DNA from 3 places in the Marinococcus sp. LNHM5E3-2.1 genome. Region 2 is predicted to be linked to each of the others. Evidence: predicted binding sites of a transcription regulator. Region 2 holds the regulator's gene; each other region holds the start of a gene.
What was found. Region 2 encodes CtsR, which represses protease genes until heat stress. Its sites were predicted from a motif close to ATGGTCAATAAAGGTCAAACA; they were not measured.

Region 1: clpP (ATP-dependent Clp endopeptidase proteolytic subunit ClpP) is a predicted target of CtsR. The motif match lies at 3,727-3,747, and genes of this name have one in related genera.
Region 3: ACTRXH_RS15585 (ATP-dependent Clp protease ATP-binding subunit) is a predicted target of CtsR. The motif match lies at 2,715-2,735, and genes of this name have one in related genera.

What each region holds. Positions count from the first base shown of each region.
Region 1 is NZ_JBQLIB010000019.1:1,154-8,633, forward strand. Features, by position in the region: gene rapZ (RNase adapter RapZ) at 1-646, shown strand, start outside; gene ACTRXH_RS14855 (gluconeogenesis factor YvcK family protein) at 649-1,593, shown strand; gene whiA (DNA-binding protein WhiA) at 1,614-2,576, shown strand; gene ACTRXH_RS14865 (HPr family phosphocarrier protein) at 2,748-3,005, shown strand; gene clpP (ATP-dependent Clp endopeptidase proteolytic subunit ClpP) at 3,052-3,630, opposite strand; gene rpoN (RNA polymerase factor sigma-54) at 4,001-5,329, shown strand; gene ACTRXH_RS14880 (sugar-binding transcriptional regulator) at 5,617-6,663, shown strand; gene gap (type I glyceraldehyde-3-phosphate dehydrogenase) at 6,737-7,480, shown strand, end outside.
Region 2 is NZ_JBQLIB010000014.1:60-7,539, forward strand. Features, by position in the region: partial or broken rRNA gene rrf (5S ribosomal RNA) at 1-18, shown strand, start outside; gene ACTRXH_RS13490 (MgtC/SapB family protein) at 122-832, shown strand; gene ACTRXH_RS13495 (CtsR family transcriptional regulator) at 974-1,438, shown strand; gene ACTRXH_RS13500 (UvrB/UvrC motif-containing protein) at 1,453-2,028, shown strand; gene ACTRXH_RS13505 (protein arginine kinase) at 2,028-3,092, shown strand; gene clpC (ATP-dependent protease ATP-binding subunit ClpC) at 3,123-5,579, shown strand; gene radA (DNA repair protein RadA) at 5,712-7,100, shown strand; gene ACTRXH_RS13520 (PIN/TRAM domain-containing protein) at 7,284-7,480, shown strand, end outside.
Region 3 is NZ_JBQLIB010000023.1:3,059-10,538, forward strand. Features, by position in the region: gene ACTRXH_RS15585 (ATP-dependent Clp protease ATP-binding subunit) at 379-2,559, opposite strand; gene ACTRXH_RS15590 (hypothetical protein) at 2,958-3,224, shown strand; gene ACTRXH_RS15595 (MFS transporter) at 3,252-4,499, opposite strand; gene ACTRXH_RS15600 (aminotransferase) at 4,721-6,076, shown strand; gene ACTRXH_RS15605 (helix-turn-helix domain-containing protein) at 6,236-7,036, shown strand; gene ACTRXH_RS15610 (VOC family protein) at 7,094-7,480, shown strand, end outside.

The DNA of each region.
Region 1 (7,480 bases), on a different contig from region 2:
AGATCAGCTTGACCAGCGCAAGGACCTGTCGACACATATTCTATTTTTGGATGCAGGAGATCAGGTGCTTGTCAGCCGATATAAAGAAACACGGCGCTCGCATCCGCTTGCAAGTGAGGATACGCCGCTTGAAGGCATTCAGCTCGAGCGGGAGATGCTGCAGGAACTTAAAGGCCGGGCGCGCCATATTATTGATACGAGCAGCCTGAAACCAAGAGAGTTGAGAGAGCGTATATTAACTGATTACGCCGAGAAAAACCAGTCGGTTTTTAATGTGAATGTTATGTCCTTCGGATTTAAATATGGAATGCCGATCGATGCGGATCTGGTTTTTGACGTTCGTTTTCTGCCCAACCCTCACTACGTGGAACATCTGGAGCCCAAAACCGGCCTCGAAGAAGAAGTGTCTTCGTACGTGTTAAAATGGACGGATACAAAGGAATTTATAAATAAACTGGTGGATATGCTTGAATTTATGCTTCCGCTGTATAAGCAGGAAGGCAAGTCCCAGCTTGTGGTTGCGATTGGATGTACAGGAGGCAAGCATCGCTCCGTGACGCTTGCTGAATATATTGCTTCTTACTTTTCAGGGAAATATGAGACGAATGCCAATCACCGGGACATTGAGGAAGGAAGGAAAAAATAGACGTGGAGGACCAGAAGGTTGTAGTGATGGGCGGTGGCACAGGTATAGGCGTCCTGCTCCGGGGGCTGAAGCAGTTCCCGGCAGATATTACGGCGATTGTGACTGTCGCAGACGATGGAGGAAGCTCCGGGCGCTTACGGAAAGAGTTTAATATTCCCCCGCCCGGGGACGTAAGAAACGTACTGGTGGCGCTTGCGGAAGTCGAGCCCTTAATTGAAGAATTGTTCCAGCACCGCTTCACGAGCGGGGAGGGGCTGACCGGTCATTCCCTGGGGAATTTACTGGTAGCAGGAATGACCTCCATTACCGGAGATTTTGCCAAAGGAATCACAGAGCTTAGTACTGTGTTAAACGTACGCGGAAAGGTCCTTCCCGCCTCTAATCGGAGTATCGAGCTGTTTGCAAAAATGAAGGACGGCTCCACGGTCTACGGGGAGTCCCTGATCCCAAAAGCCGGCAAGCAGATTGACCAGGTGTTTATCCACCCGCCGGATGCGGAGGCGCTCCCGGAAACCGTGCGTGCTATTGAACAGGCAGACGTCATTGTCATTGGTCCCGGGAGCCTGTTTACAAGCATCATGCCGAATTTAATCGTGCCCGGTATCCGGGATGCCATTAATCGGTCCGGGGCACGCAAAGTATATATTTGCAATGTAATGACGCAGCCGGGGGAAACGGACGGCTTTTCGGCATCCGATCATCTGCATGCCATTGAAAAGCATACTGGGGGCGCTTTTGTGGATACTGTACTGGTGCATAACGGAGAAATACCGGCTCCGGTGCTTGCAAACTACGAAAAAAAGCAGGCATTTCCCGTGAAATGTGATTATGAAAGATTGGAACAGATTGGGTGCCGGGTAGTAACAGATACATTTATGCACTATGACGGCCTTGTTCTTCGTCATAATGCCAAAAAAGTATCTGAAGCCCTGCTTGCCCGTGATTGACAGAAAGGCGGTGAAGATGGATGTCTTCATTTGCGGCTATAACAAAAAAAGAATTAACCCAGATTGAAGTGGAAGATACGAGCGCCAAAGCGGAACTGGCAGCATTAATCAGAATGAACGGTTCAATTTCATTTGGCAACGGCCAGCTGATTTTGGACGTTTCCACTGAAAATGCCGCCATCGCACGACGGATCTATTCGTTAATCAAGCGTATCTACAAGGATATGGTGATTGAACTGCTTGTGCGGAAAAAGATGCGTTTAAAAAAGAATAATGTCTACGTAGTCCGGATGGCCGAAGAAACGAAAGAGATGCTGAGCGACCTTGCCATTATGGAAAACGGCTACCAGTTTAACCGGTCGATTGCGAGAGACGTGATTCCAGACACGGACAGCCGCCGGGCGTATTTGCGCGGAGCTTTTTTAGCCGGCGGCTCGGTCAATCATCCGGAAACGTCTTCGTATCATCTTGAAATTTATTCGATGTATGAAGAGCATAACCGGGCACTCCGGGAGCTGATGGAAACGTTCGGGCTCACATCGAAAAGCCTTGAACGGAAAAAGGGCTACATTCTTTATATTAAAGAAAGCGAAAAAATTACCGAGTTTTTAAATATTATCGGTGCGCACCAGGCGCTGCTTTATTTTGAAGACGTACGGATTATGAAAGACATGAGGAATTCGGTGAACCGCCTGGTGAACTGTGAAACAGCGAACTTAAACAAAACCGTGGGAGCCGCATTAAGGCAGGTGGAAAACATTCAGCTTGTCCAGGCAGAAGTCGGACTCGAAAACCTTCCTGAAAAAATCAGGGAAATGGCAATCCTGCGTGTCCAGCACCAGGACGTCACGCTGAAGGAGCTCGGGGAAATGGTGCCGAGCGGAAAGGTGAGTAAATCCGGTGTGAACCACCGTCTCCGCAAAATTGATCAGATCGCCGAGCGTATTCAAGCCGGAAAGCCGCCGATTCCAGAAAAAATATAATCGCTAAAGGCAGGCGCCTGCGGCAGCAGAGGCTTCTTCTGCTCCTGCAGGCGCTGTATTACAGCAGTCATTAAAGCGCTTGCTTGAAAAACGTTCTAAATTGAATTACGTTATGTGTATATGAAAAGCGGGTACCGGTTGAAGACAGACAGAGAAAGGAAGATAGTAACTATGGTCGAAAAAACAGTGGAAGTAAATTTGCGTACAGGGCTTCAGGCCAGGCCGGCAGCATTATTCGTCCAGGAGGCGAACCGGTTTCATTCCAATATTTTTCTTGAAAAGGATAATAAAAAAGTGAATGCCAAGAGTATTATGGGTGTTATGAGCCTTGCGGTGCGCACCGGAGCCTCGGTAAAGCTTTTAGCCGAAGGGGCGGATGAAGAGGAAGCGGCCGAATCATTGACGGAATTTATGAAAAAAGAAATGTGAACATAAAAAATCAGGACGGCGCGATGCCATCCTGATTTTTTGTGCCTTACTGACCCATAACCTGGTCTACAAGACCGTATTCTTTTGCCTGTTCCGCACTCATGAAATTATCACGGTCCGTGTCGCGCTCGATGACTTCAAGCGGCTGTCCGCTGCGGTCTGCAAGAATCTGGTTGAGTTTTTCACGCATTTTGATGATGCGGCGGGCGTGAATTTCAATGTCCGCAGCCTGTCCCTGGGTGCCGCCGAGTGGCTGGTGAATCATTACTTCACTGTTTGGAAGAGCATAACGTTTGCCTTCCTGGCCAGCTGTGAGAAGAAAAGCACCCATCGATGCTGCCATTCCGACGCAGATCGTAGAAACCTGCGGTTTAATGTGCTGCATTGTGTCATAAATAGCCATGCCGGCTGTAATAGAGCCGCCCGGACTGTTGATATAAAGAGAAATATCCTTCTCCGGATCGTCGGCTTCAAGGAAAAGAAGCTGTGCTACGATCGAATTGGCCACATTGTCATCAATGCCTGAGCCAAGCATAATGATGCGGTCCTTCAACAAACGCGAATAAATGTCATATGCGCGTTCGCCCCGGTTGGTTTGTTCAATAACTGTTGGTATCAAGTTCATGAAAAGCGTCCTCCTTTAATGAAATGTATGACTACATTCATGGTAGTTGTGTGGAAAATATTTTTCCTTCCGCGTTGCTGTTATTATCATAACTCTTTGGTCAATTAAGGTCAAATAAAAAGTCTGACCCTATCCCATATAGCTACACGTCAACTTCCATTCCCTTTATTTTCACAAACATAAACGTTACGTGCAAATGTTTCACTTCCATATAAATTTTAATTTAGATGAAAAATGATCTGACAAACAAATGGAAGGGTCAAATCTATTTTTATATAATGACAGCAGGAGAACAAGAAAAAGGGATCGATTCATGGAAGAAAAATATGATATGATGTAAGAAAGCGTTTTCAAAAAGGAGGTGGAGATAATGGGCTTGGGGCTTGAATTGCAGCAGAAGCAGGAAATGAGTTTGGTGATGACGCAGGAGTTAAAGCAGGCAATTGCCCTGTTGAAGCTGTCTTCCCAGGAATTATCCGACTATCTGCAGGAAGAAGCGATGGAAAACCCTTTAATGGATTTAACCCTCCCTTCTATTACGGACGGAGCGTCACTTTCTGCATCCCGGGCCGCTGATCCGGTCCACAATTCAGCGTCCATGGGTGAACAGCTGGACTGGCGTGAACCCTCGGAGGAAACTCTCGAAGAGGCGCTGAGGGAGCAGATTGTATGCGGAGGTTATAAAGAAACTGCCCGGGAAATACTTTTATTTTTAGCTGGAAGCGTTGACGAGCGCGGATACTTAGAAGACATCGAATGGGAGATGGAACGGAAATTCGGGCTGGGCAGAGAAGAAAGCGAGCAGTATATTTCGATGCTCCAACAGCTCGAACCGGCAGGGATCGGGGCCAGGGATTTAAAGGAATGTCTTCTTCTGCAGCTCGAACGCTGCCTGGATACAGATCCATATATTGACCAGGTCGTAGCTGAAGATCTCGAAGCGCTGGGGGCGAAAAAATGGCGCTACCTGCAGCAGAAGTATCAGCTCACTAAAGAGCAGCTGCAGGAAATCTATACCTGCCTCCAGAAGCTTTCCCCGCATCCGGGAGATTCCTACCGGCAGGAGAAAACAATTTCTGTATCGCCGGATGTCCGCGTGGAGGAAATCGACGGAGAATGGGTGGTCACGATTTTGAATGACCGGCTTCCCGAGCTGCAGATGAATGAAAAATACTGGCGTCTTTTGCAGCAGGATGCCGATGAAGAAGCCAGGCAGTATGCTATGGAAAAATATAAGCAGTTTCTTTGGATTGTTAAAAGCGTCGAACAGCGCCAGCAGACGCTGCAAAAAGTATCGGAAGTGATCGTCGAAGCGCAAAGCGAATATCTAAAACACGGCGAAGAAAAGCTTCGTCCCCTGACGCTCCGGGAGGTAGCTGAACAGGCGGATGTGCACGAATCCACTGTTTCAAGAACGACGAGCCGGAAGTATATGCAGACGCCTCACGGTCTCGTCGAACTGAAGCATTTCTTCTCCTCGAAAATTACCCGGACGGATGAAGATGCTTCAAGCACCGGAGTGAAAGCTATGATGAAAAAACTGATTAAAGAAGAAAATAAAGAGAAGCCTCTCTCGGATCAAAAGCTTGCTGATCTGCTTCAGCAGGAGCAGCAGTGTACGATTTCAAGGCGGGCGGTGGCAAAATACAGAACAGAGCTCCGGATCCCGTCCTCCTCCCAGCGGAAACAGCCGGTGTAGCCCAAATCCTCCTTGCAGCAAAAGGAGGATTTTTTATGCATGAAATAAGCGAAAACCGGGTATCAGTAAAATGTAGTCAGCATGAAAAATGCAGTGAACATTTGCGTTGATTTTCCAAATATAGATTGCTACAATGAAATTGTGAACAAAGCGTTCATTTTTTTATAAAATGAGCGGGACAAAAAATGTCTCTGCGGGACTTTAATTGTCCCGGACAGAGCAGTAAAGATCAATGATGAGGAGTGGCTTGAAATAAGCTGCTGCCGCAGGTTCGGTGGTGTAGCAATATGTTACGTGACGTATTGGAGATGCAGCGGAAACTGCAGCCTGATGTGCTCGAAACATTAGGGAAAAGGTACCGCATTTTGCAATACATCCGCCTGATGCAGCCGATTGGAAGAAGAACCCTTGCCACTCAGCTATCCACTTCAGAGCGGGTTCTGCGCAGTGAAACAGATTTTTTGAAGCAGCAGGGACTTATCCTGATTCAAAGCGCAGGGATGCTTTTAACTGAAGAAGGAAACAAACTGCTTGAAGGGCTCGAGCAAACAGTCAAATATGCTTTCGGCCTCGAGGATTTGGAGCGGAAGCTGGCGGGTTATTTATCCGTCCCGAAGGTTATCGTCGTCTCAGGAGACAGCGATGAGCTTCCGGTAGTGAAAAAAGAACTCGGTCGTGCAACGGTACAGCAGATGAAGAACCGTGTCAGCCCAGGGGACGTGATTGCGGTAGCGGGGGGCACGACGCTCGCTTCAGCAGCTGATATGATGGTGCCTGACGCAAAATGGAGCAATACCATCTTTGTACCTGCCCGCGGTGGCCTTGGTGAAAAGGTGGAGATCCAGGCCAACACCATCAGCTCTGCGATGGCAATGAAAGCCCAGGCCTCGTACCGGCTGCTTCATGTGCCCGACCAGCTGAGCGAGGATACAAGGCGATCGCTCATGCAGGAGCCCGGCGTACAGGAAGTGCTTGATCTGTTAAAATCAGCATCGCTTGTCGTTCATGGCATAGGCGAAGCAAAAACGATGGCCGGGCGGCGGACTACGGGCGCTTCCCTGCGTAGCAGGCTCGAGGAAGAATCGGCTGTGGCAGAGTCGTTTGGCTATTATGTTAATCAGGACGGAAAAGTGGTGCACCGGGAAAATACGGTGGGCCTTCAGTGGGACGAACTCCGGTCAGATCAGACAGTGATCACAGTAGCCGGGGGTTCAAGCAAGGCAAAGGCGATTGACGCTTATATGCGCTACCGCCCGAGCAGCATTTTGATCACCGATGAGGGTGCAGCCAAAGCTATTCTGAATCAAAGCGATGCACCGGAGGCAACTGAGTAACAGGCAGAACACCTGCCGCATTATGCTGCAGTAGCTTTCACAATTATTTATATTCCAAGGAGGAAAAATTATTATGGCAACAAAAATTGGTATTAACGGTTTTGGACGTATTGGACGTAACGTTTATCGTGCAGCTTTAAACAACCCGGATGTTGAAGTAGTAGCAGTAAACGACCTGACAGACACTGATACACTTGCGCATCTTTTAAAATATGACACAGTTCACGGCACGCTTGACGCAGAAATTCAGGCAAGCGGCGACAACCTTACAATCAACGGCCACAAGCTGACCGTTTTCTCTGAAAAAGATCCAGCGAAAATCGACTGGAAAGGCGTAGACGCTGAAATCGTTGTTGAATCCACAGGTATCTTTACGCAGCGCGATCAGGCAGCAAAACACCTTGAAGGCGGAGCGAAAAATGTTATCATTTCCGCACCGGCTAAAGGCGTAGATGCAACATTTGTTGTCGGCGTTAACGAAGGCGACTTCAAGCCGGATGAGCACAAAGTCGTTTCCAACGCATCCTGCACAACGAACTGCCTGGCTCCAGTAGCTAAAGTACTGGACGAAAAATTCGGCATCAAACGCGGCCTGATGAACACCGTCCACTCCTACACGAGTGACCAGCAGATCCAGGACGGCCCGCACAAGGACCTTCGCCGTGCGCGCGCTGGTGCTGAAAACATCATCCCAACAACTACAGGTGCCGCTCAGGCAGTAGCCCTCGTGCTTCCACAGCTCGACGGAAAGCTTACCGGCGGTGCGATGCGTGTTCCTACTCCAAACGTTTCCCTCGTGGACTTCGTGGCAGAGCTC
Region 2 (7,480 bases):
AGTAGATCGCTGCCGGGCGAGTTCAACCGTTTCCCTTGTTGGGGAAGCGGTTTTTTTATATCATGAAGCGTTAAACAAAGTAAAAAAGATAAGGTATAATAAATGAAAGGATGTGACTCAGGTGGAGCAGTGGATGGAATATGAATCAATTACGATACTCATTCGTTTAATTCTTGCTGCCTTTTTGGCGGGAGTAATAGGAATTGAACGTGAATCGAAAGGCCATCCAGCTGGTTTTCGGACCCACATGCTGGTTGGGACCGGTTCCTGTTTAGTGATGCTGCTTGCGTTGTTTGGCTTTCAGGATTATTTAAACCAAAACGGGGATTTGGTTGCTTATGATCCTTCACGTCTGGCCTCTTATGTAATAAGTGGGATTGGCTTCCTCGGCGCTGGTACCATTATAGTCCAGGGTGCTTCTATCCGGGGGCTGACTACTGCTGCTTCCATCTGGATAGTCGCTGCTATCGGCTTGACTATAGGAGCAGGCATGTTTTTTGCTGGTATTGCCGCTACAGTTCTTGTATTGACAAGTCTTATCTTTTTAAACCACGTAGACAAATGGTTTAAAAACGTTTCTGATACGGACGTATTGTTTATAGCTATGAACAAAGAGGCAAATGAGCTCGGCGAGACGATTCAACGTCTGGAAAGCATGGAAGTTCAAGTTCAAAAAATAAAGGGCAAGGAATTTGATGAAGACGAAGCCCCTCTGCTTCATTATTATATTAAAGTTCAACTGCCGGAGGGGATAGCTGAAACAGAACTGTATGAGTCTTTATATAAAATAGAAAGCATAAAAGAAATAGAGCTTAATCCGTCCTATGAGTAACATACTGCAGGACGGATTTTTCATTTTGCTCGTCTCTAGCTTGAAAACAGTTGAATAATATTATATATTATAGTCAAAGATAGTCAAAATCAATTTTTTGATAATAGCAAGACGAACCGGGGCGGAGAGGAGGTCGCGGGAATGAAAAGCATGTCTGATGTTATTGAAAATTATTTGAAACAAATTTTAACACAGAGTGAACAGGATCTAATTGAAATTAAAAGAAGTGAACTTGCAAAGCGCTTTGAGTGTGTCCCCTCCCAGATTAACTATGTCATAAGCACGCGTTTTACTATTGAAAAAGGCTATGTAGTAGAGAGTAAACGTGGTGGTGGCGGGTATATACGAATTACAAGGGCTAAAATTTCAGATCACGCAGAACTGCTTCGGCAAGTTTCAGATCTTGTAGGGCACGGTATTGACCAAAGAACAGCAGAGAGCGTTATTATGCGTTTGTTTGAGGAAAACGTGGTGAATAAGCGTGAAGCAAATTTGATGCTTGCGGCAGTTGATAGGTCTATACTGGCCTTAAAGTATCCAGAAGAAAGGGATATTGTTCGTGCGCGGATTATGCAAGCTATGATAGAAAGTCTGCGCTATGAATAAGGGAGGGAAGATATATGATCTGCCAGAATTGCGGTCAGCGTCCGGCCTCTTTGCATTATACGAAAATCGTTAATGGAGCTAAAACAGAGCTTCATTTATGCGAAGAGTGTGCCAAAGAACAGGGGGAATCCTCTGAAACAGAGCATTCTTTCATGTCGGCTGCGGGCGGCTATACCATCCAGGATTTATTGTCGGACTTACTAAACATGGACCAGCCCAGTACAGCTGGAAACGCTGAAAAAAAACAGCCGAAAAAAACAAACACAAACAGGCCGCTGACATGCGACAACTGCGGACTGACGTATAAGCAGTTCACTAAAACCGGCCGATTGGGCTGTGCTCATTGTTATCACGCATTTGAGTCGAAGCTGACGCCTGTTTTTCGCCGGGTGCACAGCGGCAATACCAATCATACCGGCAAGGTCCCAAAACACAGGCACGAGAAGCTGCATGCCCAAAGAGAGCTCGAGGAGAAAAAACAACAGATTAACATTCTCGTCCAAAATGAAGAGTTTGAAAAAGCTGCGGAATTAAGAGACGAAATCCGTACCCTTGAAAAGCAGTTTCAGGGAAGGGAGGAAGACAGCTGATGGCATCCGAGCACTTTTTTTCAGAAGCGATCAGTCCGTGGATGCAGGAAGGGCCGGGACCGGAAGGCGATATTGCCCTCAGCACCCGGATCCGGCTTGCTCGTAATATAGAGCAGTACCCCTTTCCTGTTTTTGCTTCAGAAGAAGCAAGTGCAACACTTCTGCGCTATGCTTCCTCTACTCTTTTGAATCAGTCAGAAGAAGTAGGCTCTCTTGAAGCGTTGAATATGAATGAGCTTCGTCCGAATGAACGGCAGGTACTGGTGGAAAAGCATCTTGTCAGCCCGTATTTAATAAAAAACATGGAACATAGTGCTGTTCTTTTGAATAACGATGAATCAATCAGTATTATGGTTAATGAGGAAGATCATTTGCGTCTTCAATGTCTGAGTAACGGCATGCAGCTTGAAGAATGTTACAATGAAGCTGACCGTCTGGACGATTGGGCAGAGGCTAACCTTACCTATGCGTTTGACGAACGGCTCGGTTACTTAACAAGTTGCCCGACGAATGTAGGGACAGGTATGAGAGCTTCAGTAATGGTACACCTGCCTGCGTTAGTCTGGACCAATCAACTCAGCCGTATTCTCCCGGCTATTCACCAGCTTGGCCTGGTCGTAAGAGGCATTTACGGAGAAGGCAGTGAAGCACTCGGCAATCTTTTCCAAATTTCCAACCAGATGACACTGGGAAAATCTGAAAAAGATATTATCGAAGATCTGCGCGGTGTAGTAATGCAGGTGATTCAAAGAGAACGCCATGCACGCGAGTCTCTGCTCAGCTCTTCAAGGTTAAAGCTCGAAGACAGGGTGTTCAGATCCTACGGTATCCTTGCATACAGCCGGACAATGACGACAAAAGAGGCTGCTAACCGTTTATCAGATGTAAGGCTTGGTATCGATCTGGATTTAATTAAAGGGATTCCGGGTAATATTTTGAATGAACTTATGTTACTGACTCAGCCTGGTTTTCTTGAGCAGTATGCAGGAAAATCACTGAGTCAGGAAGAAGCAGATATAAGACGGGCAAATGTGATCCGTGAGAGAATAAAACTTGAACTATAGATTTACTAATGCGTAGGAGGTGCGTGCAACATGATGTTCGGCCGTTTTACAGAACGAGCGCAAAAAGTACTGGCGCTAGCTCAGGAAGAAGCTATCCGCCTTGGCCATAATAATATAGGAACAGAGCATATTCTGCTCGGTTTAGTGCGTGAAGGTGAGGGCATTGCTGCAAAAGCTCTGCAGGCACTGAATTTGGATACAGACCAGATTCAGCAGGAGGTGGAAACCCTTATCGGCACAGGCCAGCAGGGGTCGAAAACGATTCATTATACCCCGCGGGCGAAAAAAGTTATTGAGCTTTCCATGGATGAGGCACGAAAGCTTGGCCATTCCTATGTCGGCACAGAGCATATTCTGCTTGGATTAATCCGGGAAGGAGAAGGCGTTGCAGCCCGGGTGCTGAATAATCTTGGAGTTAGTCTGAACAAAGCCCGCCAGCAGGTGCTTCAGCTTCTCGGAAGCAATGAAGGGGCTTCGAGCTCCGGAAGCCAGCAGGCTCCGGGAGCAGGTGGAAGTGCCAACACGCCGACTCTTGACAGTTTAGCAAGAGATTTGACGGCAGTAGCTAAAGAAGAAGGTCTTGATCCGGTAATCGGAAGAAGCCAGGAAATTGAACGTGTTATTCAGGTATTAAGCCGCCGGACGAAAAACAACCCGGTTCTTATCGGGGAGCCTGGTGTAGGTAAAACAGCTATCGCTGAAGGCCTCGCTCTGTCGATCGTTTCCAATGAAGTGCCGGAAACACTCCGCAATAAGCGGGTTATGACTCTCGATATGGGTACTGTTGTTGCCGGCACAAAATACCGCGGTGAATTTGAAGACCGTTTGAAGAAAGTAATGGAAGAGATTCGTCAGTCCGGAAATGTGCTGCTGTTCATTGATGAACTGCATACATTAATCGGTGCCGGCGGTGCAGAAGGTGCAATCGATGCCTCGAACATCCTGAAGCCTTCACTCGCACGCGGAGAGCTTCAGTGCATCGGTGCCACCACCCTGGATGAGTACCGCAAGTATATTGAAAAAGATGCTGCGCTTGAACGTCGTTTCCAGCCAATTCAGGTGGACGAACCGACACTTGAAGAATCCATTCAAATTCTTGCCGGACTGAGAGACCGTTACGAAGCCCATCACCGGGTAACTATCGGAGACGAGGCGATTGAACAGGCAGTAAAATTATCCGATCGGTATATTTCGGACCGTTTCCTTCCGGATAAAGCAATCGACTTAATCGACGAAGCAGGTTCACGGGTGCGTCTGCGTTCTTATACAGCGCCGCCGAACCTGAAAGAACTCGAGCAGAATCTCGAAGAAACGCGTAAGGAAAAGGATGCGGCCGTGCAGAGTCAGGAATTTGAAAAAGCGGCTTCACTCCGTGATTCCGAACAGCGGCTTCGGGCGGAAGTCGAAGAGATGAAAAACGAATGGAAAGAAAAACAGGGGCAGGAAAACTCTGCAATTACGACAGAAGACATTGCTCAGGTGGTTTCAAGCTGGACAGGCGTTCCGGTCTCCAAGCTTGCAGAAGAAGAAACGGACCGCCTGCTTCATATGGAAGACATTCTGCATAACCGGGTTGTCGGCCAGGATGAAGCAGTCAATGCCATTTCCAAAGCAGTGCGCCGTGCCCGTGCCGGATTGAAAGATCCAAAACGGCCGATCGGCTCCTTTATCTTCCTCGGGCCTACCGGTGTAGGTAAAACGGAGCTGGCACGCGCTGTTGCAGAAACATTGTTTGGCGATGAAGAATCGATTATCCGAATCGATATGTCCGAATATATGGAACGCCACGCGACGAGCCGCCTGGTCGGTTCTCCTCCAGGCTATGTCGGCTATGAAGAAGGCGGACAGCTGACAGAAAAAGTGCGCCGTAACCCGTACTCCGTAATTTTGCTGGATGAAATCGAAAAAGCTCACCCGGAAGTATTTAATATTCTGCTTCAAGTACTTGAAGACGGTTTTCTTACCGACTCTAAAGGACGCCGGGTCGACTTTAGAAATACAGCGCTGATTCTGACATCAAACGTCGGGGCAAGTACTCTGCGTCAAAATAAAAGTGTCGGCTTCGCTGCCCAGTCCACCGAGCAGAAATTCGATGATATGCGGGATAAAATCATGGGCGAGCTGAAAAACACGTTCCGTCCTGAATTTATCAACCGTTTGGATGAAATCATTGTCTTCCACAGCCTGGAAAAAGAGCACATCAAAAAGATCGTGCGCTTAATGACAGAGCAGCTTAAAAAGCGTGTGGAAGAGCATGGTATCAGCATTGAAATTACTGAAACAGCACTTGATAAAATTGCTGACGAAGGTTTCGATCCTGAATACGGGGCCCGCCCGCTCAGACGTGCTCTGCAGCGTCACGTGGAGGACCGTTTGTCCGATGAGCTGCTTAAAGGTACGCTTGAAGAAGGCAACACTGCTGTGATTGACGTGAAAGACGATGAATTTATCGTTGAAACAAAATCAGGCACAGCGAAAGCGCAATAAAGCTATACTCGAAACAGCTGCCTTGTGGCATATTAATGTCAGGGGGCAGCTTTTTTTCTTTTTATGAACGATAAAATTACGTGGAATCGAAACGAAAAATAGATACAGCCCGTAGTAAAAGAGGAGGATCGTATGGCAAAAGCTAAAACAAAATTTGTCTGCCAGGAGTGCGGGTATGAAACCCAAAAATGGATGGGGCGCTGTCCTGCCTGCAGCAACTGGAATACGATGGTAGAGGAAAAAGAAGCACCGGCATCGAAAGCAGGCCGCCGCCCGGCGGCAAATGTATTCAGCGAAGCTGACAAACCGACACCGATTACCCAGGTAACCGGAGAAAAGGAAAACCGCATTTCAACGTCTGTAGGCGAACTAAACAGAGTATTAGGCGGGGGCATCGTGCCCGGGTCACTCGTACTTGTTGGGGGAGACCCGGGAATTGGGAAGTCAACGCTGCTTCTGCAGGTCTCTGCTCTGCTTGCTTCTCAGAAGTACCGTGTCCTTTATGTTTCCGGAGAGGAGTCGGTCAAGCAGACGAAAATGAGAGCGGAACGGCTCGGTGTGGAAGCAGACACGCTGTTTGTCTTTACAGAAACGAACATGGAGCGCATTGAAGCTGCGATGGAGGAAGTGAAGCCGGATCTTGTGATTATCGATTCGATTCAGACCGTCCATTCGGATGAAATCCAGTCGGCGCCCGGGAGCGTAGCGCAGGTGCGTGAATCGACGTCGACATTTATGCACATTGCAAAAAATCAGGGCATTGCTGTATTTGTTGTAGGACACATGACCAAGCAGGGGTCCATTGCCGGACCTAAAATGCTCGAGCATATGGTGGATTCTGTGCTTTATTTTGAAGGCGAACAGCATAATACGTACCGGATTTTACGGGCCGTTAAAAACAGATTTGGTTCGACGAACGAAATTGGAATATTTGAAATGAAGGAGGCTGGACTGAAGGAAGTAACAAATCCTTCAGAAATCTTTCTTGAAGAGCGGACGGAGGGTACTTCGGGATCAGCTGTTGTAGCTTCTCTGGAGGGGACCCGGCCGGTGCTTGTAGAACTGCAGGCGCTGATCGCCCCTACCAGCTATGCTTACCCGCGCCGTACGGCTACAGGAATCGACCAGAACCGGATTGCGCTTCTGATGGCAGTGCTTGAAAAGCGTCTTGGCATGCTTCTTCAAAACCAGGATGCCTATATTAATGTCGCCGGAGGCGTGAAGCTCGACGAGCCGGCAGTCGACCTTGGTATTGCTATATGCGTTGCCTCGAGCTTTCGGAATCAATCCACAAACCCGGGGGATATTGTTATGGGAGAAGTCGGCCTTACCGGAGAAATCCGGCGTATTTCGAGGGTGGAGGAGCGCGTGAAAGAAGCAGCGAAGCTTGGGTTTTCGCGGGCGATTATTCCATCGAAGAATATCGGGGGCTGGACATTTCCGGAAGGCATTCAGGTAGTAGGCGTCAAAACGCTTGAAGAAGCACTTGATGCTGCACTCGAACCAGCGCCGCTTAGATAAATTAAAGATGAAGGTCCTGATCGCATAGGGGGACCTTCTCTATCCTTTTTCCTAATAATTAAGAAAATTCAACAATCTCATGAACATATTGTATCAAATTGTCCAAAGTTATGATAAATATGACGTTAGTGGTTTGTACCAGAGGAAAAATGTTTATAATACACTTAAGGAGGTGTTTGGAAAGTGTTGGAAAAGATTGTACAATTATTTTTTGTTCTTGCCGGTATTACGTTAGGATTCCTTTATATTCCTGAACTTATTTCTTTATTTCCTTTTTATACTTTTCCTGAATGGGTTTACAATGCCTATATCGGTGCTGTTGTAGGAGCGGTAATCGTTGGGTTTGTGTTTTGGGCCGTGAGCCTTTGGATCGCAACGCC
Region 3 (7,480 bases), on a different contig from region 2:
TCCAGCTCCTTTAGTGATAATCGTTATCAATTACATTGTACGCTCTTTTTGTACAAAAGTAAAAGAAAGATGGGAAATAGCTTCACAAACATAAAATGTTCCACGTGGAACATTTAGCATTTCGGGGGGAGAGAGCTTATAATACATGCCAGCGCTACGTTCAGTAGAACGAGTAAGAAAATTAAATAATTAAAGAAGTTTTATTCTCCGGTGCGGGTTCCGATGGCTGTAAAAAGCGGTGTTACAGAAAAATGCTTCTTTTTTGTGATACGCGGCTAAGGAAAAGAGCACGTAAAATAAGTAAGCGGTCCATCATAGATATTCTTAAGTATAAAAAAGCCCTGCAGCAGCTGCTGCAGGGCTTTCCATTTATGAGAATTATTCTTTGGCGGAGGCAGACGTTTGTGCATTGGCTACTTGGATATCGTTGTCATTCACCGTGATAGCAATGTTTTGCACGTCTTCCTCTTCAAGCATAAGATCAGCAATGCCGTCTTCTACTTTCTCTTCGATTACCCTGCGAAGAGGGCGGGCACCGAATGAAGGGTCGTAGCCCTGATCGGCAAGCATGCGTTTTGCATCCTCAGATACGGTAACATTCAGTCCCTGCTCGCTGGCTGCTTCCAAGATGTCTTTGAGCATAAGATCTACAATGGTAACAAGGTCTTCGCGAGCCAGTTCTTTGAAGCTTACAATGCTGTCGAAACGGTTCAGGAATTCAGGACGGAAATAATCGCTGAGAGATTCCATGATTTTTGGTTCTACCTGGTCTTTGTCTCCAAATCCTACCGTGACGCGCTTCATTTGCGAGCCGGCGTTTGAAGTCATGATGATGACTGTATCCTTAAAGCTGACCGTGCGTCCCTGACTGTCGGTCAGTCGTCCATCTTCCATGATCTGCAGGAACATATGCTGCACATCAGGGTGCGCTTTTTCAATTTCGTCCAGAAGAATGATGCTGTAAGGCTTCCGGCGCACTTTTTCTGTCAGCTGGCCGGCTTCATCGTGTCCGACATATCCCGGTGGTGAACCGATAAGCTTGGACACAGAATGTTTTTCCATATACTCACTCATGTCGAGGCGGATCATTGCTTCAGGGTCGCCAAACATTTCAGAAGCGAGTGTTTTGGACAGCTCGGTTTTCCCGACACCGGTTGGTCCGACAAATAGGAAGGAACCAATTGGGCGGCTGCCGCGGCGAAGGCCGGCACGATTTCTGCGAATCGAGCGGGCAACTTTGCTTACTGCTTCTTCCTGCCCGATAACATTTGCATTCAGACGTTCAGGCAGATCGCGCATTTTCTTTTGTTCATCACGCTGGAGGCGGCGAACCGGGATACCAGTTTTATTTTCTACAATCATCTGGATCGTTTCTACATCAACGGTCGGTGTTTCTTTTTGAATATTGCCGTTTTGTTCGGCTTCCTTAACCTGCTCCTGCAGCTTGGCCTCTTCGTCGCGAAGCTTAGCTGCGCGTTCGTAATCCTCCTGCTGAGTGGCGCGTTCTTTTTCCGCAGCAATCTGCTCGAGGCGGCTTTGCAGGGATTCGCTGTCATCATCGCTGTGAGCGAGGTTTATTTTGGAGCCTGCTTCATCCATTAAATCGATAGCTTTGTCCGGCAGGAACCGGTCCTGTACATAGCGGTTGGATAAATTAACGCAGGCTTCAAGTGCTTCATCGGTAAAAGCCACATGATGGAATTTTTCATAGTTTGCCTGCAGGCCTTTTAAGATCGCTACGCTGTCTTCGAGGTTTGGTTCGTTAACCATGACCGGCTGAAAGCGGCGTTCAAGCGCTGCATCTTTTTCAATTTTGCGGTACTCTGCGAGTGTTGTTGCACCAATCAGCTGAATTTCTCCCCGGGCGAGCGCCGGTTTCATAATATTGCCGGCGTCCGAAGAACCTTCTGCCGAACCTGCGCCAACGATTTGGTGAACCTCATCAATAAAGACGATGACGTCCTGGCGTTCCTGCAGCTCTTTCAGCAGCTGTTTCATGCGTTCTTCAAACTGGCCGCGCACCCCGGTATTTGCTACAAGGGAAGTAACGTCGAGCAGGTAGATGCTTTTATTTTTCAGCTTGTTTGGCACGTCGCCTTCAGAAATGCGGAGGGCGAGGCCTTCGGCGATGGCTGTTTTACCGACACCAGGTTCACCGATAAGAACCGGATTGTTTTTATTGCGGCGGTTCAATGTTTCAATGACCCGCTCAACTTCTTTATCGCGGCCGATGACTGGATCAATGAGGCCGGCGCGTGCAACATCAGACAGGTTTTTACCTAAGTCGTCAAGAAGACCTCCGCCCTGGCCGCCGCCGGATTGAGCCTGTTCCTGACCCTGACTGGAGCCTTGTTCTGCTCCGCCGCTCATCATGTTGTTGAAGAATTGGTCAAATGGGGACTGGGAGCCACCGAAGCCGCCCTGGCCGGATGGCTGATTCATATTTTGACGAATTTCTCTATAGCACCGTTCACAGAGGTGCATTTTTTGATGACTTCCATTAACATTCATGTTCAGTTCAATGCGTGCTGGACGCTGTTCGCAATGTTCACATCTCATCATACTGAACCGAACCTCCTTATTTTAAAGTAGTATTATTGACGTGTGCATCGTTCATTTTCATCTTCGGAAGGTCAGAATTATTTCATTGACTTTGACTATCTTTGACCTTGTAACAGTATTATATACCCGCTTCCGGTATAATGCAAGAGATAAATTTGATTTTCTCTGACCAATTGATTTACACCTACATAGTAGGAAATAGGGAAGAGAAATTCAAGAAATATGCTCGGATGACATCTGTGAAAAAACGGTAAAGAATGTATTAACGTTTTTGCGAAAGTCTAAACATCTCTGACCAATAAAAAAATTGACTTCAAGGGAAGAAAAGCAGAAAAGGTTTGCAGGGAAAAAGGGAAAGGAAAAGAAACGAAAATGTTTAGAAAGGACGAAGCGAAATGAGAAACAATGAAAAGCGTTCACCAGCTAAAACATACAGATTATCAGAACCACGACATTTGTTTGGAGAAAGCCGTCCGGTGCCAAGAAGAACATTTCCAGTCGAGAGGGGGCACCCGGTGGAGGTAAAACGAAAAATTGAAAATGGGAATCCGGTGGAAGCAGTGAGTGTGGCCGGAGAGCTAAAAGTAAAACTGTTCCGGTGGACACTGCTCCGTGTAGATATCCCTGCGCTGACAGTCCATCTGCACCGGCTAAAAAAATGAGCGGATAATGATTCGAAGACACGCGGATCAAGAAGCATAAGCTTTCCCGCTTTTTTTAAATGGAAGGCAGAGCCGGTAGCTGATAAGACCAACAACTCCCAGGAGAACGAACAGTGTCGACATTCCTGCAGCAGGAATGACGGCACTTGCGGTAAGCATAAAACTGCTGAGGAGAAGAGCGGTATTATACATCATTGACTCCATGGCCATATAAGAACCGCGGGAATCATCGTGAACGATGCCAGCGAGGATAGTCTGGCGGACCGGAATATAAATGATCTCTCCCAGAGTAAAGGCTGCAGCAGCTAGGATGAGGACTAAAAATGAAGTGCTGAATCCGAAAAAACCGAAGGCGAGGGTGTAAATACCGAGCCCGGCGGCCAGAACTTTTTTATAATCGAGGTAGGAAACCCGGGCCGAAACCGGCATAGTAAAGAATACAACGCCGAGGGTGTTAATAAACATAATAAGGCTGAACATTCGTACGCCCGTGAGTTCAAACCCGCCCAGCATCATATGAAATTGTTCATCCAGACGCACGGCCACGTATTTATCCAGCTGAAATTCCAGACTGGCAATACATACAGTCCCTACTAAAAAGAAAAGAAATCGACGGTCCTTCAATACGGCTGCATACCGCTTCCATATAGTGAGCGGTACCTGAATCTGCCGGGAGACGTTCCTGGAAAACGGAACGGTCTGTTGTTTTTCCTTTAATTTAAATGCGACGACGTACCAGATACATATGCTCACGAGAAATAAAGCAACAAATAAATAAAAGCGCCCGCTTTCGAAAAACAGTCCCCCAATAACTGCACCAAAGGCGTATGCTACATTGCCAAGCCAGTAGGCAAGCTGGTAAACGTAAGGGCGCTCTGCTTCAGAGCTGTAATCAATAATCATTGCTTCGGATGGCGGGTCAGCAGCGTTAAAACAAGCGTTGGCGATAAGAAAAGCTGCAAATGTAAGCCATACGGATTCTAATATGGGAGAGCTTGCCAGGGCCATTACACCAAGGCTCAATACCTGCAGCCCCTGAGCGGTAACTATAATTCGCTTTCGGCCGATGAGGTCCGATAAATGTCCGGTCCATAAACCAATTCCGATGCCTGCGGCCATAGTGAATGCGAGCAAAAGACCGGCGGTGCCGGCTCCGAGATGACTGCTGAAATACACCGCCATAAACGGAAGAATGGCCATCAATACAAATTCCATAGAAAAATCAGTAATAAGACGTATTTTAATGTTTGTGTGCAGTCCCTGGAATTTAGTCAACGCAGATCTCTCTTTTCCAATAATATTGAAGTATAAAAATGATAATACCTAAATATGGAAATGTTATCAATGTGTTTCCTGTAGCTTTTAAAATATAAAAATCACGTACTCTGACTATAAACTCCCTTCCGCTTAGTCTTTTCTTTTCACGTTGGACGTGAGAAGATCACGGTAGACAGCATTTTGTATGCGCTGACATTTCAAGGGAAAGGGTGACTGTGATGACTTGGGAACCGGAAGAGATGAAGAAAAGGGATGAGGAAAGTATTTGGCATGCTATGAGGCCTTACAGCCCGGGGGGAGGGATGGTTGTAGAGAAAGCGGAAGGCTCATGGGTAACAGACGTGGACGGAAAGCATTACCTTGACGGAATGTCCGGTCTCTGGTGTGTAAACGTCGGCTACGGGCGGCAAGAAATTGCCGAGGCGGCCTATGAACAGATGCTGAAGCTTCCATTCTATCCTTTAACGCAGAGTCACACTCCGGCCGTGCAGCTGACTGCAAAGCTTGATGAATGGCTCGGCGACGGCTATATGTACTTTTTTTCCAATAGTGGCTCAGAAGCAAACGAAACAGCATTGAAGCTGGTGCGTCAGTATTTTCAACAGATCGGCGAAGGCAGCCGCTATAAGACTATTTCACGCTACCGTACCTACCATGGGAGTACACTTGCCACCATGGCAGCAGGGGGACAGACGCAGCGGAAATACCGGTACGAGCCGCTTCCGCCGGGCTTTGTGCATGTAACGCCGCCGGACCCGTACCGCAAGCCTGAAGGCCAGAGTGATGAAGAGTACAGCCTGGCTTGTGCAGATGAAATTGAACAGGCCATTTTATGGGAAGCGGAAGAATCTGTAGCAGCGGTTATTATGGAGCCTATCATCACCGGCGGCGGGGTGCTGATTCCCGAGGCCTCCTATATGAGACGAGTGCGGGACATCTGTGACCGCTACGGCGTTCTTTTGATCAGCGATGAAGTTATTTGCGGATTTGGACGGACCGGGAAGCGCTTTGGGTTTATGCACGCAGATGTGAAGCCGGATATTGTAACGATGGCGAAGGGAATAACGAGCGGATATATGCCATTATCTGTAACCGCAGTGCGAAAGGATATGTACCAGGCGTTTACAGGAAGTGAAGCCTATGACCATTTCCGCCACGTGAATACCTTCGGAGGTCATCCAGCTGCCTGCGCAGCCGCTGTGAAAAACCTGGAAATCATGGAGCGGGAAAAGCTGGTGGAACGATCGGAGAAAAAAGGCAGGGAGCTCCTGGAGGCGTTAAAGGAGCTGGAAGAGCTTCCCTGCGTAGGTCAGGTACGGGGACGTGGGCTTCTGGCTGGTATTGAATTTGTCGAAGATAAAACGACTAAAAAGGCAGCACCGGAAAAGCTCGTGAAGCAGGTTCTTGCAGCCTGCAAGAATGACGGGGTCATTGTCGGTAAAACGTCCGATATTGCCAAACACCATAATAATGTTTTAACTCTTTCCCCGCCACTGAACATCGAAGACAAAGATCTCCAGCTGCTCATTACCACACTGAAAAAGCATGTAAAAGCTGCAGTACATCCGGAATAAAATACAGAAATGTCCCCGCCTTGAGTAGGGGGCATTTCTATGAAGGTTTTTCTACTTTCTCAATCAATATGAAAGCGCTTTCTGTTATAATTAATATCAGGAAACTGTCGGTTAAGCCAAAATGTATTTAATAACGGATCAAGGGCGGGAGGCAGGGTGATGGAACACTCATATTTGCCGGCTGTTCATGACGCCATTACGTACATGCATGAACATCTTCAAGAACCAATGGATCTTGCCGGGCTGGCCGCGCAGGCTGCCTATAGTCCGTATCATTTTTCGCGACTGTTTAAAAATAGTGTCGGGGTGCCGCCGCTGTATTACCTATCTGCTCTGCGGCTTCAGAGGGCAAAGGAGCTGCTGCTTGAAACAGCTCTTCCTGTACGTGACATTGGTATGGAAATCGGCCAGCAGAGCGTAGGAACGTTCACCACAAGCTTTGCGTCGAGGGTAGGAATGACGCCGGGAGTTTTTCGTGCATCAGCTGCTGCCACAGAAGAATCTTTGGCCTCGTTAAGAAAGTCCCGCCATTGGGCCGAGCCGGTTTTTCCCTCGGCGAAAACGTGTGTCAGAGGCCGTATTTACAGTGAAACGCCTTTTGAAGGGTTTGTGTTAATCGGACTCTTTCCCCGGCCGATGCCGGAGGGCCTGCCATTGTACGGCACGCTGTGCGATGCGTCGGAAGAATACTGTATCCGTGGGGTGAAGCCGGGAATATATTACATGATGGCTACCTCGGTCGCCTGGAAAATGAAGACTGCCGATATTCTCATCCCTCATCACACACTTCGCACACGCTCAAAAGAGCCGTGTCATGTAGACGGAGCACTTGCAGAAGAAAATAGAGACGTTTATTTATACCCGCCGCGCCTCGATGATCCTCCCATTCTCATATCATTGTCGCTATTGATGAATAATTTTCTAAAGCGCCAGGCTAAAACCGCAATCGGGAAGAAATAGGGTGGAAGCGACCTTGCTATAGTGAAGGTAATCATTAAATAGAGGAGGATGTGTACGATGATTACCGGGATGACTCCGGACCTCACTTTTAACGGAAAAGCTCGGGAGGCGACTGTTTTTTATGAAAAAGCCCTGGGGACAAAAGTTATCGAAATCCAGACTTATGCAGAGGTCGAAGGCATGGAAATACCACCCGGAGCCGAAGAACTCATTATGCATGCTTATTTAAAAATCGGTGATATGGAGCTGATGCTCTCGGATACCTTTCCAGAAAGCCCTGCTCTGGAAGCTCCGGGGAGCCTGGTGTCGATCGCACTTAGCATGAGTAACGCTTCCTCGGCAGCAGCAACCTTTCACGCTCTTGAAGCCGGCGGGGAAGTAATCATGCCTATGGCAGAAACGTTTTTCAGTCCGGCTTACGGGCAGTTGAAGGATCAGTTTGGT